Regions from separate parts of the Propionibacterium sp. genome, predicted to be linked through region 2. Evidence: riboswitches for the same ligand, from Rfam matches in the RefSeq annotation. Region 2 holds a riboswitch; the other holds the start of a gene.
What was found. Region 2 has a riboswitch for fluoride ahead of ABF648_RS03370 (universal stress protein). Riboswitches for the same ligand answer to the same signal wherever they lie in the genome.

Region 1 (8,730 bases), on a different contig from region 2:
GATGATGCCCGAGCTGTTCGGCAACCGGCGTCGCTACATCGGTGTCGCGTCTGCCCGTGAGATCTCCGCAGTGCTGGCCGGTGGTCTTGCCCCGATCCTCGGCGCCTGGCTGCTCAACATCACGCACAAGGCGTGGTGGCCGCTGGCGATCTACGCTTTCGTGCTCGGCGGCATCACCTTTGTGACTACCTTCCTGGTTCCAGAGACCAAGGGCCGCGACCTCACCCTGCTGACCGATGCCGGTGAGAAGGAGCCCGCCCAGGAAGCAGAACAGCTGGCACCCCTGTCCGAGGACGACTCCAGCCGCCTGACCCTCGACACCACTCCGATCGACGTCACCACGGACGTCCTCGGAACTACCGAGATCAAAGCATCCAAAAGGATCATTTCCTGAGTCCTGTGTGATGTGCGGGGCATCGTCGCTGATGCTCCGCACCTCCCGGGGAAGTCAACTGTTGAACAAGGAGCAAGCATGAGATTGGCACGAATCCAGACCCCCCAAGGGCCTCGCCAGGTGGTTCAGGACGGTGAGAACTGGGCGGTCGTGAAGGATCTCTTCGCGCTCGAGCTGGAGCGCACCGGGGAGGTCTTCCCTGTGCAGGGCGCCACGCTGCTGGCACCCACACAGCCGCTCGTGGTGCTCGGCATGGCGCACAATTCCGGGCCCGAGGATCGTAAGCTCCCGCCGCAGGCGTTCAGCAAATCGGCCCGCAGCGTTGTGGGGCCGGGCGCTCCGGTGGAACTGGACCCCACGCTGGGCCAGATCAACATCGAGGGCGAGCTCGTGGTGATCATGCGCAAGACCAGCCGCCGTCTCACTCCCGAAGAGGTGCCGGAGTCGATCCTGGGCTACTGCATCGGCAATGATGTCACCAATGTCACCCAGGCTGATCTGGACGAGAAGATGACGCAGGTGAAGAACGGCGACGGATACACCCCACTCGGCCCGTGGATCGAGACCGATCTCGACCCCGATCATCTGCGCATCGACGTCAGCCTGGACGGCCAATCCGTCGCCTCGGCCAACACAGATGGACTGGCCTGGAACATCACCGAGCAGCTGGTCTGCCTGACGCGCTATCTCACGCTGGGGCCGGGCGATGCCCTGCTCACCGGGTCGCCGTCCACCTGGGCGACCATCAGCCCTGGTCAGCGCACCGACATCACGATCGAGGGTATCGGCACCCTGTCGAATCCGTCGGTCCAGGTGTCTGCACTGGCCTCTGCGTCTGTGTGAGCTGCACAACTTCAGTTGCGTGATCTGTGCCCGGTTCCGGCTGTTCGCCGGAGCCGGGCACATTTTTCGGCCGATCCGCGCCGAAGAGCGGCATAGAATGACATCGGCGATGGAACCCGCCCGGGCTCAAAGCCCAAACCGCCGTTTTGGCTGACAGTCCCTACCCGTGAATGCACGGGCAGAGGCTGTGGTGCCCTCCCCCGTGTGCTGAACATGAGGAGTGCGTTATGTCTGTGCCCGCTATTTCATCAGTCACTGCCCTGGAGATCCTCGATTCCCGAGGACGCCCGACCATCAAGGTTGGGCTGTCGCTGTCTGGGGGCACCCATGCGGAGGCAATGGTGCCGTCCGGAGCTTCCACGGGCAGCCGTGAGGCCGTTGAGCTGCGTGACCACGAGGGTGCACGTTTTCACGGACTCGGCGTCCTGAAGGCCGTGCACAATGTCACCGGTGAGATCGCCAGAACCCTCTGCGGGCGTTCTTTCGACTCTTTCCAGGAGCTGGACAAAGAACTCATCGCCCTCGACGGCACGCCGAACAAGTCCCGCCTCGGGGCCAATGCCATTCTGGGCGTCTCGATGGCCTACACCCGCGCGCTCGCCGCCGTGGAGGGGAAGGAACTCTTCCAGTTCCTGCCGGGGATCGCCAGCCAGCCCCCGCGCCTGCCAGTGCCCTGTTTCAATGTGCTGAATGGCGGTGTCCATGCGGCGAACCCGCTGGACTTCCAGGAGTTCATGATCAGCCCAATCGGAGCCACTTCGATGCGCGAGGCGGTGCGGGCGGGTGCCGAAATCTATGCCACCTTGCGCGACCAGCTGAAGGCCGCGGGACACCCTGTGGGCCTGGGCGACGAGGGAGGTTTCGCGCCTGACTTCAGCGAACCAGAGCAGGCGCTGGAGGCCCTGGTCCGGGCAATCGACGGGGCAGGCCATGTGCTGGGGCCCGGGGGCGTGGCGATCGCGATGGATCCGGCCTCCTCGGAATTCCACCAAACTGACGGTGGCTATCTTGTCAACGGGAAGCACATCAGTAGCGACGACATGATCAAGCGCTATGCAGACATCACGGCAAACTTCCCGGTTTGGTTGCTCGAGGACGGCCTGGCGGAGAATGACTGGGCCGGTTGGGAAAAGCTCACGGCCACCCTCGGTGACAGACTTGAGCTGGTCGGCGATGACATCTTCTGCACAAATCCGGCCATCATCAAGAAGGGCATCGAGCAGCACGTCGCGAACGCCTCGCTGATCAAGCTGAACCAGATTGGCACGGTGAGTGAGACTCTGGAGGCCATGAACGTGTGCGCGAAGGCCGGATATCGCCAGTTCATGTCCCACCGCTCGGGCGAGACCCCCGATACATTCATCGCGGATCTCGCCGTGGCCACCGGCTGCGGCCACATCAAGACCGGGGCGCCTGCCCGCGGCGAGCGCGTCGCCAAATACAACCGGCTCATGGAGATCGAGGCCGAGCACCCCGATCTCGACTACGGTCTCGCCTGACGAGCTGGACCAGGTTCTGACCACTGTGCCCGGTTCCGGCTGTTCGCCGGGGCCAGGCACAGCTGCGCTCGACAAACTTCAGACGTCAATGACGAGCACGATCAGCTCTCAATGCGCTCACCGCATCTGCCAATGGCAACTGCCTGCCGCACCGGCCATCGGCTCGAGCAAGGACCTCGGCAAAGTCGGCTGAGCAGCCTCGTCGGGACACTCAGCGGCAAAGCAGATGGCGGAGTGCTCATCACCACGTGTTCCTGGATGGGTGCGAGCGCCCTGGCTCGGGTGGCCGGGATGCCGAGTGCGGTGGCGCGGCGTTCGTTTGCACCCTCGCCGGTTCCTCGTTCGACGAGGATGTCTGACAGCTGCGCCAGCGAAGCGTCAAGCCACACGGCGCCTCGGGCGCGAGGAGCCCGTACAGACCGGCGACGCTGATGTCCGAGGCCGCAAAGTGGCGGGCGCGGACCGGCCTGGCACGACGATCATCTTCGTCAAGAACCAGCGTCACCCTGAATTCATCCGGCAGCGTTTCGGCATTGCCCATCCCGAATACGCCGGGAAATTCGCCCAGGTGGTCACCCATGCCACTGACTACGCCAGTCGCTGATCGACGACTTCTCGGTCGAGGAGAAGGCTCCGCATGGCGCAATTTCCGTCGACATGCCCGACACTGGAATTGATGTGCACGAGGTAGTCAACCTGGTGTTCCTCAAGAAAGTGCACCCAAGGACCAAGTTCTGGCAAATGATCGGACGCGACACCCGACTGTGCCTCGATCTCTGTGGATCGGGCCAGGACAACACCGATTTTCTGGTACTTGATTTCTGCAGTGATCTCCAGGGCTTCGGGAAAGAAGGCTCTGCTGGAGCAGAGACCCCGCTGCTGGGAGCAGCGGCAGGCAACGAGTGGTGGATCGACGTCACTCTGCCGATACTCCCGGCGAATCCGTCTCCGTCGACCTGCACGGAGTCACGCCATCCCGGAGAACGTTGCCCGGCCCTGCACGCACTGCGGGTGAGTCCCGAACATCACCCCGACGAGACAGCCGACTCCCCCGACGCGGTCGTCAACGGCCTTGCGGCTGGCACCACGATCAGCGCGAATATCGCCATGATGCCGACAGCCAGCAGCGCGTGCAGCACTCCGAAGTGGTCACCCAGGAAGCCCAGCAGCGACGGGCCACCCAGAAAGGCGCCGTAGCCGATGGTGGACACCACCGAGATCCGGTAGGACGTCCGCAACGGATCATCCCCAGCAGCCGACATGCCGACCGGGAATCCAAGGCTCGCGCCGACACCCCAGATGGCGGCGCCGACGAAGGCCAGCCAGGGCGGGCCGAGGACCACCAGCAGGCAGCCCACCACCGCAGCACTGAAGAGCACCCGCAGCACCGCCACCCGACCATAGCGATCGAGCATGGCGGTACCGAGAATGCGACCACAGGTCATGAACACCAGGAAGACCGACAGCGCCACCACGCCGAGAGCGGTGGGCAGGTGATGACCCTCCACGAAGGCCACTGCCATCCAGTCATTGGCTGCGCCCTCGGTGAACGCAGCCGCGAGTACCATGACGCCGATGAGCAGGGTCCTCGGCTCGGTCCAGGCCGATCGCGCCGCCGGCGCCACGACGGCAACCTGGTCTCCAGCCGTGGTTTCGGCGCGCGTCACCATGCCATCGGGCAGGTATCGCCCACTGCCCCACCATGCGGCGATGCCGACGACCACGACCATCCCGGCGATGTGCGCGAGCAATGGTACGTGCAACCAGATCAAACCTGCCGAGACGAGGGCAGCGACCACCGTTCCGCCGCTGAACGCAGCATGGAACCAGGGCATGATGGCGTGTCCGGTCTCCACCTCGATGAAGGTGCCCTCCAGATTCTGGGCGACATCCCAGATGCCGATGCCCAGCCCGGTGAGGAACATCGTGAGGATCATCACCGGCAGCGGCGCCCTCACGGTGATGGCGACCGCGGCCATCAGCAGACCTGGCAGCATGAGGAACAGCCCGAGCCGCACGGTGTTGCGAGTGCCGATGGCCCGCGCGATGCGCCCGGCGATCGGCAGGCCGCACAACGAGCCGAAGGATACGCCCAGCAGCAGAATGCTCAGCTGGCCGGGGCTGAACCCCAGGTGCTGCTTGATGTCGGGGATCCTTGACGTCCAGCTCGCTGTGGCCATGCCATTGACGGCGAACACCAGCAGGTCACCATTGCGTGCCCAGATGGTGGCGCCACCGCCGGTGTCGTGTCGTGCGCTCATGGTCCCCCTCGTCCAGCCAATCCTCGTATACCCCATAGACCGTGTGTGCCGTCAGTGCCCGAACGCTCCGGTCAGATCATTGTGGCGCAGCCGGGGGCCGCCGGTGATTGACCCTGACTCAGCACTCCGGACATCCTCCGAGCTGACCCTGACCAAACCAGAGATGGCAGCGATGTGCACATCGTGGACGAAATCCAGAAAGGCGAGTAAAATTTCGAATTTCGCCCGTTTTGGGTTCCATCCACCCTTCGAGAAAAATGAAAAATTTCTTTGATTGTCTTCAGAAATCATAATTTCCCGCTGAACCGCCGCTTTCTCAAAATCCCTTGCAGGAGTCCCGGACAGCGCATATCGTGAGAAGACCGAAAGTTACTTATGCAACGTGGCATAAGTTTTAACTCTTAGGTCATGAATCCACAAGGAGCATCATGCGATCACGGTTTCGATCATTTTGATTCCACGGCTTGACCCTGATTTCGGTGGGTGCCTTGGCGTTGTCGGGCTGTTCGGGGAATTCTGGCTCAGGGTCATCCGGCGGCGCCGCCGACCGCGGCCCCATCACCTATGTGCAGGGCAAGGACAACAACAATGTCGTCCGCCCCATCCTGCAGAAGTGGAACGACGCGCACCCGAACGAGCAGGTCACGTTCAAGGAGCAGTCGGACAATGCCGACCAGCAGCACGATGATCTGGTGCAGCATTTCCAGGCCAAGGATCCCAACTACGATGTGGCGTCGATCGATCTGATCTGGACCGCTGAGTTCGCCGCGAAGGGCTGGCTGCAACCCCTCAAGGACCAGTTCGCCATCGACACGTCCGGCCTGATGAAGCCCACCGTCGAGGGCGCCACATACAACAACACGCTCTATGCGGCACCGATGGTCTCCGATGGCGGCCTGCTGTTCTACCGCAAGGATCTTGTTCCGACTCCTCCCGGCACCTGGGACGAGATGATGTCGGAGTGCAATATCGCCAAGCAGAACAACATGGACTGCTATGCAGGCCAGTTCGCCCAGTATGAGGGCCTGACCGTGAATGTGGCCGAGGCGATCAACACCAATGGCGGCACGATCATCGCCCCCAACAGCACGACGCCGACCCTGGACACCCCCCCAGGCGAAAGCCGGTCTACAGAGGTTGGTCACCGGGTTCAATGACGGCAACATCCCCCAGGCCGCGCTGACCTATCAGGAGGAGCAGGGCCGCCAGTCCTTCGAGGCCGGCAAGCTCATGTTCATGCGCAATTGGCCCTATGTCTACTCGCTGGCCTCCACAGATGGCTCCTCGGTGGTGAAGGACAAGTTCGGGGTGGCACCGCTGCCAGGTGTGGTCGGTGTGAACAATGGTGTGGGCGTCTCGAGCCTGGGTGGTCACAACCTCGGGATGAGTGCCTACTCCAAGCACAAGGGCACCGCGCTGGACTTCATGAAATTCATCGAGTCCGAGGAGATTCAGCGTTTCTTCGTGACCCAGGCCTCCAATGCACCGGTCATGGAGAAGCTCTACGACGATCCGGATCTGAACAAGCAGCTGCCTTACCTGTCCACCCTGAAGACCTCGATCCAGACCGCCATGCCCCGCCCCGTGACGCCCTACTATCCGGCAGTCACAAAGGCGATCCAGGACAACTCGACCGACGCCCTGAAGGGTTCGAAGAGCGTTGACCAGGCCCTCACCGACATGGGCAATGCGATTAAAGCCGCGTCGGGAAGCTGACGAGGCCACCATGTCCACATCTGCGAAGACACCTGGCGGGGTGCGTCCTGGCGGCGCACCCCGCAGGGGTGAGCCGGAACGGATCGGCCTGCAAGATATGCACCGACGCCAGGTTCGCAATGCCTGGCTCCTCATTGCCCCGACCCTTTTCCTGCTGGTCGTGGTGATCGGCTATCCGATCGTCAACGCCGTGATCATGTCGCTGCAGAAGGATCCTGGCCTCGATCCTGCCACCGGATTCTTCGCCGACGGCGGTTTCGCCGGGATAAGCAATTACTCGCACTGGCTGCTCCAGCAGTGCTCCTCGGCATCGGGCAACGTCCCCTGCCCGCCCGGCTCACTCGGCTCGCAGTTCTGGCCATCCACCTTCACCACGCTCTTCTTCACCGTGGTCACTGTGCCGCTGGAGACGGTATTGGGCTTCTGGTTCGCCATCATCATGAATCGGGCCTTCAAGGGCCGGGGCATGGTGCGCACGGCGATCCTGGTGCCCTGGGCCATCCCCACTGCAGTCACAGCGAAGCTGTGGTACTTCCTCTTTGCCGTGGCTGGAATCATCAATGTTCTGCTAGGAAAGCAGATCCTGTGGACCAGCGACGCGTGGGCATCCCGCTTCGCGATCGTGGTCATCGACACCTGGAAGGCGACGCCCTTCATGGCGCTGCTGATCCTGGCAGGGCTGCAGCTGATCTCCGAAGACGTCTATGAGGCGGCTCGGGTGGACGGCGCGTCGACGTGGAGGATCTTCTGGTCCATCACCATCCCGCTGGTGCGCCCGGCACTGATCGTGGCGGTGCTGTTCAGGATCCTCGATGTGCTGAGGATCTATGACCTGCCAGCCATCTTCGGCGGCGGCAATGCGACAGCCACCTGGTCGATACTCGTGGTGCAGCAGATGAGACAGGGACCCAATGTCGCGTCGGCGCTGTCAACGATCGTCTTCCTGTTCATCTTCTTCATCGCCTTCATCTTCGTGCGCTTCCTCGGTGCCGATCTGCTCGGTCGCGGGCGGCAGAAGGGCCGGGGCAAGCCCGGAGGCCCGCTGACGGAGGAAGAAGTCCCCAAGGAGCCGCCCTTGATCTCGGGGCCGGCCCACTCCGCCACATTCGCCCCGAAGGATCCCCGTGCCGAGTCACAGGGTCACGAACGGCAGAAGGCAGGTGTGAAATGAGCAAGTTGGCAGAAAGAAAGCGTCGTTCACAGTCCACCCGCACCTGGGTCAGCGCCATCATCATCATGGTGTGGTGCCTGCTGCCGTTCTATTGGATGGTCGTCACGGCATTTCGCAAAGTCGACTACACCTTCGACACCACACCCTGGCCCACCCATGTGACACTGGACAATTTCAGCACTGCTCTGTCCACCCACTGGGGCAATCATCTGGGGCACGCCTTGCTGAACAGCCTCATCATTGGCGTCTGCGTCACCCTGGTGGCGCTCATGGTGGGCGTGTTCGCCTCCTATGCGCTGAGCCGCTTCGAGTTTCGGGGCAAGGCGATCGTAATGGGAGCCATCATGGGAGCCTCGATGTTCCCCGGCGTGGCGCTGCTGACCCCGCTGTTCCAGCTGTTCACCACGATCGGCTGGATGGGCACCTACCAGGCGCTGATCATCCCGGAGATCTCTTTCGTGCTGCCGCTGACTGTGTACACGTTGGTCTCGTTCCTGCGAGAGATGCCATGGGATCTGGAGGAGGCCGCCCGGATTGACGGGTGCACCCCGGCACAGGCATTCCGCAAGATCCTGCTGCCGCTGGCCGCACCGGCCATCTTCACCACGGCGATCCTGGCGTTCATCTCCTCCTGGAACGAGTACCTGATCTCCAGTCAGCTCTCCAATGATTCGACCCAACCGGTGACAGTGGCCATCGCGTCGTTCACCGGCACGCTGCCCCACCAGGAGCCCTACACCGCGGTGATGGCCGCCGGCACGATCGTGACAGTGCCGCTGGTCATCGTGGTGCTGCTGTTCCAGCGGCGCATCGTGGCCGGCCTGACCGCCGGTGGTGTGAAGGGCT
Region 2 (8,730 bases):
CCCGTTGATCTCGACGGTACCGCCGATGCCGACTCCGCTGGCGAAGTGGCGGCGCTCGTAGAACTCGCGATAGGTGGGCAGGTAGCTCTTGGGCACCACGCCCAGCACATGACCACGGTGCATCACCACGGCGCAGTTGTACAGCCGATTTCCGTTGCGCAACGGCGCACCCACCACGATCATCGGAAGCAGGTCTGCCGAGGCCTCTCGAAGCATCTCGATGGCCTCGCATGTGGCGTCCAGAACCGGATCTTGCAGCAGCAGGTCGTCGATCGCGTAGCCGGTGAGGCCCAGCTCCGGGAAAGCTGCCACCGCGACGCCCTGGGCGCTGAGCTCGGTGGTGTGCTCGATGATGCGCGCCACATTGGTGGCTGGGTCAGCGACCGCAGTGGCGGAGGTGCACGCCGCGATGCGCGCAAAGCCCTGGTCGTAGAGGGACGAGAAGTTCATGGATCTCCTGGTCGGATCGCGTGCTGCATCAGCGCGAGTCTGCTGGCCTCCGGGGAGTGTCCGGTGGCGCGCCCCGAGATCCCTGATGCCGTGAAACGCCGGGTGGACCCAACCTCGGCCCCAACTCGCGATCCGAGCGTACGACGTGACGATGCTGGTTGCCGGAGGGTGGCCGGTGATGGAATTCGTGCGGAATCTATCACTCGATTTCCTGAGCGCCGAGATCTGCGCCATTTCGGGCATCGCGCGCTGGACAGCGCACCATCGACGTCCATCCCAAGGGCCCGGGTCAGAAGAGGTGCCCGGTCACGCCTTCGGCTCGGGGCTTGACCATCGCGGCGCGTGCGTAGGGGTCGTTGCTGAGCAGCACCCGCTGCAGGTGGTCGCTGGCCTTCATGATGCAGGAACCCTGCTCGAGGATCGCCCTGGCCGCGGCGGGTTCACGCACCACCGTTCCGAACACCGCCTGAACCCCGTAGTCGAACAGCACCGGCGACAACGGCACCGTCGGGCCCCACAGCGCGGTGAACACATTGGCCGACCGGCAGATGTCGAGCAGGTGCACGATCGTCTTGTTCGGGAAGGTCGCACCGGTGATGAACACAGCGTCTTGATCGGGCAGCACGAAGTCGCATGCCATGTCCGGCAGGTCGCCCGGCTGCGGCTGTTTCTCCAGGATGGTGAACTTGCAACTTCCCTGGTAGTTGTCAAGGACGGGATAGTGCCCGATGAAGGCCACCTTCTCGAAACCCATCCGTTCGATCCATTCGATGGTGTCCGGGGCGTCGGGGGTGTTCACCCAGCAGTCGCCGAAGGAGGGGAGCCGCTCGGAATTGTTGTAGAAGGCGTTCACTCCGGCCGTCGCGATGGTCGCCTCCTGAGTATCCCAGGACATGACGTGACAAGCCAGTTCACTGAGCGGCATCCCGACGAGCTTCCCGGCCAAGCAGGTCTGGTGGGGGATCTCGGGTGGGGTCATCGCCAGCCCGGCATTGTCCTCGGTCTTGATGTAGGACCACACCGGGAACACCGCACCCTCGGTGACCTTCCAGTCGTCAATCTGGGAGAGCAGTTCCTGGTAGAGAGACCAACTCATGAGGGGTCCTTGTGGTCGAGACGGGCGGCGTCTGGGCATCCGGTGGTGACGCGCCAGCGTTGAATTCCCTCCGCATCGTAACGCCGCCGGCCGTTCGGAGCCTGCGGTGGTCGCCAGTGTGAACTCGGACCCATCCCACCCATGAGCGCTTCGTGTCTCCTGACCTGGGTGGACGCCTCCTCGCGCTGTTCCCCGTTGGGCTAGCCTGAAGTCGGCGATGGATTCCGCCTGGGCTTCGCCCGAACCGCCTCCCGGCTGATGATTCCTGCTCCTTCACATGGGGCGGATTCTGCCCCGGATGGGTGAACCGCATGACACCGACACCGCAACCCAGTGTGGACCGGATGGTCCCCCTTGCCGGGCATCCCCTGGTCGTGGGCACCGAGCCCGGCACCAGCGAGCTGGTCGTGCTCACGGCTCTGGCATGGGCGAAGACCCTCGGCAGTGCGCTGTACATCGGGTACGCCGACCCCTCGCGCGTCACCGTCGAGGAGCACCCGGACGGCACCGTCACCCACACTGAGATCGATCCCGATGTGCCTGACGACAGCTGGCAGGAGCGCGACAGCCAGCTGCGGAGCGTTCTGGAAACACTGCTGGCCGGCAGCGGTGTGGACTGGCAGTTCCGCTATCTGGCCGGCCGCCCGGATCGGGCACTCACTCACCTGGTTCGCGCAGTGGACGCCGCGGCGATCGTCGTCGGCGCGAAGGGCCACGCCGGGCCCAGCCTGCGCGAGCTGCTGCGAACCTCGGTGGGCATGCATCTCGTGCACCACCAGCACCGCCCGGTGCTGATGGTCCCCATCTCGGTCGTGGACTGGAAGGAGCCCCTGCTGTGAAGCTCCCTGACAGTGTTCTGGTGCTTGTCGGGGGTGGAATCGGGAGCTTGGTGCGAGCACTGGCGTCAACGATCTGGCCCGATCACGCCGGGCACTTCCCCGCGACAGTACTCACCATCAACCTGCTCGGCGCTCTCATTCTGGGCTGGCTGCTGCGGCATCTGGTGCTCAGCGGCCCCGATGAGGGCTGGCGCCGCCAGATCCGCCTCGGTGTGGGGACCGGCGTGATGGGTGGGTTCACCACGTACAGCACCTTCGCGGTGCAGACCACCGGTCTGCTGCGCGGTGACCACCTGGTGCTGACCGCGGCCTATCTGGTGGCGAGTCTGGCGGGCGGTTTTCTGTGCTGCCTGGCCGGCACGCTGATCGCCGACCGCATGCACCCGGGGAGCCAGACGGCATGACCTGGGTGCTCATTTTCGTGGCAGGTGGCGTCGGCTCGTGGTGTCGCTTCCGGCTCGACGGCGTCATCAGCCGATCCTGGCGGCACTCGGTGCCCATCGGCACGCTGACCATCAATATGATCGGCTCCTTCCTGCTCGGCCTGCTCACCGGCCACGCCATGACACACGGCGGGGAGGCGTCGGTGCTGGCCGTCCTCGGCACTGGTCTGATGGGCGGGTTCACGACATTCAGCACCGCCAATGTCGAGGTGGTGCGGCTGGCAATGTCCGGGCGCCGTGGCGTGGCATTGGGTCTCCAGGTGGGAATGATGGTGATCGCTGTGTTGGTGGCACTGCTCGGCTGGACGATCGGTGCCGCTGTCGGCTGAGGTAGCTGGTGGACTGGCAGGCTGTGGCAGGCTCGATGTATGGAGCAATCGCCACGAGCAGGGGATCTGGACGCGAACGCCGGCGCCGGTCTCGGTGATGCGGACGGACACGTGGGCGGCGCTTCCCCGGTGGCAGCTGAAGGTCGCGCCGAGCCATCCGGCGCTCCAGACCGTCCAGCGCTGGGGGAGCAAAAGCTGGCCGGCGCCGAAATCTGGGTTACCGCGCAACGCCGCGCCGAGGACCTGTCGGCGGCGCTGCAGCGCCACGGGGCATCGGTGGCTGTCATCCCCACCTTGGCCGTGCAGCAACGCGCCGACGAGGCCACGCTCATCGAGCGGACGCGTGCGCTGATCGCTGATGGAGCCGACATCGTGGTGGTGACCACGGGTTTCGGTTTTCGGATGTGGATGGAGACGCTCAATCCCGCTGGGCTGGTGCCCCATCTCCTGGAGATGCTCGGAAAGACCGAGGTCCTGGCCCGAGGCCCGAAGGCATCGGGTGCGCTCAAGCAGGTAGGGGTGACTCCTGCCTGGGTGGCGCCCTCCGAGAGCTCCCTGGAGATTCGCGATGTGCTGGTGGCACGGGGTGTTTCGGGCCTGAAAGTTGCCGTTCAGCTCGACGGGACCGGCGATCCCGCGCTGATCCGTGGGCTGCGTGAAGCGGGCGCGGTGGTGCTCGAACTGCCGCTCTACAGCTATGGCGCGCCCGCTGATCCAGTGGCGGTGGGGCGCGCATGCGCCGAGCTGGCCGGTGGTCGTTTCAATGCCGTTGCCTTCACCTCCGCTCCTGGCGCGAGTGGCTGGCTGACGGTGCTTGATGAGGATCAGCTGGCCCAGGTACGGGCCCGGATCGCCGCGGGCTCGTTGGTACTGTCGGCGGTGGGCCCGATGACTGCGGAACCCCTCGTCGCCCTCGGATTGCCGGTGCGCTACCCCGACCGGGGGCGAATGGGCGCCCTGGTGAGACTCGTCGTGGACCAGCTCAGCGACTGAGGCCCCGGCGCATCGCGTGCAGCTCAGGAGGATCTGCCCTGCTTCGCTCCTGGCAGTATGGAGAAGCCGTCAGGACGCGGCTGTCTTCACGAGCGCGCGAATCTTGTCTTCCACGGCACCCGTCACTCTGGTCACCGCGAACGACACGGGCCACATCTCGCCGTCGTCGAGGTTGGCGCTCTCAGCGAAGTTGAGCGTCGGATAGCGGGTGCCGAACTTGCTTGACGGCTGCACGAAGATCATCACAGTGCCGTCCTTGGCATAGCTCGGGAACCCGTACCAGGTCTTCGGATTGAGGCCGGGCGCCTCTTCGGTCACGATCCGATGCACGACTCGGGCGAGATCGCCATCCACGTCCTGCAATTTCTCGATCGCCTCGACACACGCCTCGAACTCCTTCGCGAGCTTCGCGGCGCCCTTGAGGCCCTTCGTCGAACGCAGCTCGTCGGCGCGCTGTTTCATCGCGGCGCGTTCTTCGGCGCTGAATCCGCTCTTGGTGTCGGCCATGCCAGCTCTCCTCGTGGTCGTGGCCGGCTCCCCTGCCGACCAGGGATTGTCATCATTCTGAGGGGGAACGCCGCGATGCACCGGGCCATTCCCTGATGCGCCAGGAGCGATCCATCCACTGCGGGGAGCAGTCCTGGAGGCAGACGGCCGGCCAACGCCGCGATTGCATGGGAGCAGCTCTCACATGACCCAGATGTCTGACCACTGAACGGACCGCGATCCAGTGGTCAGCATCCGATGTATGGTCAGCCCATGCTGACCAGTGCTGAGCGAATTGAGGTCATGGCCCGGATCGGGCATGCGATGGCCGATCCCACCCGGGCACGCATCCTGCTGCGGCTGCTCGATGCGCCGGGACACCCCGGCGAGATGGCCGTCGATCTGGATCTGACCAGGTCAAATGTGTCAAATCACCTCTCCTGTCTGCGTGGCTGCGGAATCGTCGTGGCCGTCCCCGAAGGGCGCTCGACGCGCTACGAACTCGCTGACCCGCACATCGGTGTGGCGCTGTCGGCATTGCTCGACGTGTTCCTGGCAGTGGATGAGGGCCATGCATGCATCAATGACTGCGAGGACGAAACCCAGGCATGCCACGACTGCTGCCCCGAAGGGCCAGTGGCCAGCAGCGACGAGACCGGTGGAGGCGTCGTCGTGCGCACCGAGGCAGATCATGGCGGCGGCGTCGCTGCTCGTTCGGCAGGAATCGCATGACCACATTCATCCACCGCAGCGTCACATGTATGCGCAAGGGCGTTAGCGCAATCATCCAGTACCGGACAACCTCAACCGGAGGCCTCGCATGAGTACGATCACGACTTCCCTGACCGACGATCGGCGTCGAATCCTCCAGCGGCGCATTCGCTGGATCGTTACCGGCACCATTGCCTACAACGTCCTTGAGGCGATCATCGCCCTGACGTCCGGAGCCGCCGCGAACTCAACTGCCCTGATCGGCTTCGGTCTCGATTCGGTGGTTGAAATTCTGTCAGCTGCAGCCATTGCCTGGCAGTTCGCAGCCCCCGACCCGGAGAAGCGGGAAAGGGCGGCTCTGCGGCTCATCTCGATCTCCTTCTTCGGGGTTGCCGCCTTCGTGCTCGTCGACGCGGTGCTCACCCTGATCGGCCTGAAGACACCCGAGCACTCGCCGGTCGGAATCGGCCTGGCGATCGCTTCCATGCTGATCATGCCCGGCTTGAGCCTGCTGGAACGGCGCACCGGGCAGGAGTTGGGTTCGGCGTCCGCGGTGGCGGACTCGAAGCAGACCCTGGTGTGCGCGGCGCTGTCGGTGGCGGTGCTCATCGGTCTGGTACTCAATGCCACCCTCGGCTGGGCCTGGGCCGATCCTGTTGCGGGCCTTGTCATCGTCTACTTCGCGGTGCGTGAGGGCCGTGAGGCGTGGGGCGGGGAGACCTGCACGACTCCCACGTCGGTGCTCACCGGTGAGCAGGAGGGTTGCGGGCCAGGTTGTTGCTGAGCGCCCGGTGCCGCTGCGGATCATCAGCTGCGCACCCGCCCGTCTTCAGGCCGCTGCCTGAGCAGGTCCGCCACACGCTGGACTGCGATCGTTGTGCACGTAAACGGCACAACTTCGCAGTCCATCAGAGCCAAGCCCTGCGCCCAGCCAATTCAGGTGCGGGCAGCGGCTGGGCCTGATGAGTTTCTGCGCTGGGCGGCGAACTCAGCCCCGGGGGCTCGCCTCAGTGCTGGAAGGTCTTCCACACCGCCGCGATGTCCTCCTTGCCGTGACCGGCACCGCTGGCAGCCGCATACAGGCTCTCAAGCACGGCGAGCAGGCTGTCAACCATCTCCGGCGTTTCGGCCCGGGCGAGGCGGACGTCCTTGAGAATGCCGAGCACCTCGAACTGCGGGTCGAAGTTGTCGTCCAGAATCTCCCTGCCCTTGAGCTGGGCGTAGGGGGAGTTGGTCTGGGTGCCGTCAATCGCTGCAAGGACCAGTGAGGGGTCGACGCCGAGCCGGTCGGCAATGGTCAGCGACTGCGCAATTCCGGCAGTGATGGTGGCGATCCAGGCGTTCACGGCCAGTTTCAATGACGACCCTGCCGGTGCGGCATCGCCCACCCGCACCTGGCGCTTCGAAAGGGCAGCCAGCAGTGGAGCCAACTCGGACACGGCATCGTCGGGCCCGGCGAGCAGGGGAATCAGATTCCCGGTGGCCGCCGGCTGCTTTGTGCCCAGCACGGGCGAATCCACATAGCGCACGCCAGCCTGGTCTGCCATCGCTGCCAGCTCCTTGGTGGACTGGATACCGACTGTGGCGGACTGCATCCAGATGGCTCTCTCGGTCATGGCTGGCAGCGCCCGGGTCATCACCTCGCGCACCACATTCCCGTCGAAGAGCATCGTGATGACGGCATCGGCATCTTTGACCGCGCTTTCGGGGGTGGGGGCGATGGTGGCAGCGGTGTCCTGGAACGGCTCGGTCTTCTGCGGGGACCTGTTCCACACGGTCAGCTTCAGGCCCGCATCGAGGATGCGGTGTGCCATGCCGGAACCCATGGCGCCGAGACCAAGAACTGCAACGCTTCGGACATCCTGTGCCATCGTTGAATCTTCTTTCACGAGGTATTTCGCTATTTTTCTCCACTCTAGGCGAGGCTTCCGGAAGAACCACCACGAGGGTTTTCGGTGCGGATGGCGGGGCTGCCGACAACGGGGGACGTCGTCACAAGTGCCACTCGCGCAAGCCAGTGAGCCTGGTCGGTCGGCTGCGCGCGAAATCCTGATGACAAGGTCATTCACCGGCCCGGACAGCGGCCACTGCACTTCAGGGGGACACACATCGAGGGCACCTGCGCGCACAATTACGAGACTCATGGTTCACTAATAGCTGAGGCTGCGCAGGCCGGCCCAGGGCAATGTCCGGCGCGTCTCGCCGATCGACGAGATCGGTGCTCACGGGTAACGGTGTCAACAGGTGCAGGGGCGGCGCAGTGGCAGAATGCCGAGGGTCACCGTTGGGCCCGAGGAGTCGTCACATGGATCTGGAAAGCTTCGTCGAGAAGTTCGCCGTCGAGCGACGCGGAACGGACTCCCTCAAATGGGATGGTCTGCAGGAGCGCTACGGCGACCCGGATCTCTTCGCGATGTGGGTGGCCGACATGGAGTTCAAGGCCCCCGATCAAATCCTCGACGCCCTGCATGAGCGCATCGACCACGGCGCCTTCGGCTACGGCATGATCGACGACTCCTACTTCGAGGCATACGACGCCTGGGCGGTGCGCCACCATGAGGCCCGCGTCCAGCGCGAGTGGGTGCGTTTCGCAACCGGCGTTGTCAACAGCTTCTTCTGGATGGTCAACGCGTTCACCGAACCGGGCGACGCAGTGATGCTTGCCACGCCCGTCTACTACCCGATGCATGCTGCGATCCGGAACAACAACCGCAAGCTGGTGAGCACCGAGCTGGTTCGCGACGAGTCCGGCGTCTATCGCTACGACCTCGAGGACATGGAGCGGGTGATCGTCGAGAACGACGTGAAGCTGTTCATCGCCTGCTCACCGCACAACCCGGTGGGCCGCGTGTGGACCGAACCCGAGCTGGAAGGCATGCTCGAGTTGTGCGCCCGCCACCATGTGCTGGTCGTCTCCGACGAGATCCACCAGGACATCCTGCTCACCGACCGACCCTTCGTGGCCGCGCAGGAGGTGGCCGGCGGCAAGTACGCCAACAACCTCATCACGCTCAATGCCGTGTCGAAGACCTTCAACCTGGCGGGGCTGATCCACTCCCACATCATCATTCCCGACCCGGATCTGCGCGCCCGCTACGACAGATGGGCCAAGGGCATCGTGCAGACCGAGGTCAACCTGCTCGGCGTGGCCGCCGCGAAGGCCGGGTGGTTGTACGGGGAGGACTGGCTGGAGGGGATGCTCGCCGTGGTGCGACGCAACGATGCCGCATTCCGTACCCGGCTCGCCGAATTCAGCCCGCACATCTTCATGCCCACGCTTGAGGGCAGTTATCTGCTGTGGATGGACCTGCGTGGCCAGACCGACCCGGCCAAGACCCGCGAATTCATGGCGAAGACCTGCCGGCTGGCCGTTGACTACGGCG

Region 1: linked by a shared signal. The riboswitch ahead of eno (phosphopyruvate hydratase) and the one ahead of ABF648_RS03370 (universal stress protein) in region 2 are both predicted to bind fluoride.

What each region holds. Positions count from the first base shown of each region.
Region 1 is NZ_JBDNTB010000016.1:18,942-27,671, forward strand. Features, by position in the region: gene ABF648_RS04360 (MFS transporter) at 1-394, shown strand, start outside; gene ABF648_RS04365 (fumarylacetoacetate hydrolase family protein) at 473-1,237, shown strand; fluoride riboswitch at 1,334-1,407, shown strand; gene eno (phosphopyruvate hydratase) at 1,465-2,736, shown strand; gene ABF648_RS04375 (hypothetical protein) at 3,185-3,340, shown strand; gene ABF648_RS04380 (MFS transporter) at 3,762-4,997, opposite strand; gene ABF648_RS04385 (hypothetical protein) at 5,049-5,288, opposite strand; gene ABF648_RS04390 (extracellular solute-binding protein) at 5,462-6,154, shown strand; gene ABF648_RS04395 (extracellular solute-binding protein) at 6,135-6,713, shown strand; gene ABF648_RS04400 (carbohydrate ABC transporter permease) at 6,724-7,884, shown strand; gene ABF648_RS04405 (carbohydrate ABC transporter permease) at 7,881-8,730, shown strand, end outside.
Region 2 is NZ_JBDNTB010000012.1:6,126-14,855, forward strand. Features, by position in the region: gene ABF648_RS03360 (NAD(+) synthase) at 1-450, opposite strand, end outside; gene ABF648_RS03365 (Rossmann-like domain-containing protein) at 740-1,546, opposite strand; fluoride riboswitch at 1,751-1,821, shown strand; gene ABF648_RS03370 (universal stress protein) at 1,858-2,385, shown strand; gene ABF648_RS03375 (fluoride efflux transporter FluC) at 2,382-2,789, shown strand; gene ABF648_RS03380 (fluoride efflux transporter FluC) at 2,786-3,157, shown strand; gene ABF648_RS03385 (uroporphyrinogen-III synthase) at 3,197-4,150, shown strand; gene ABF648_RS03390 (hypothetical protein) at 4,220-4,657, opposite strand; partial or broken gene cmtR (Cd(II)/Pb(II)-sensing metalloregulatory transcriptional regulator CmtR) at 4,910-5,221, shown strand; gene ABF648_RS03400 (cation diffusion facilitator family transporter) at 5,457-6,131, shown strand; gene ABF648_RS03405 (NAD(P)-dependent oxidoreductase) at 6,355-7,218, opposite strand; gene ABF648_RS03410 (MalY/PatB family protein) at 7,653-8,730, shown strand, end outside.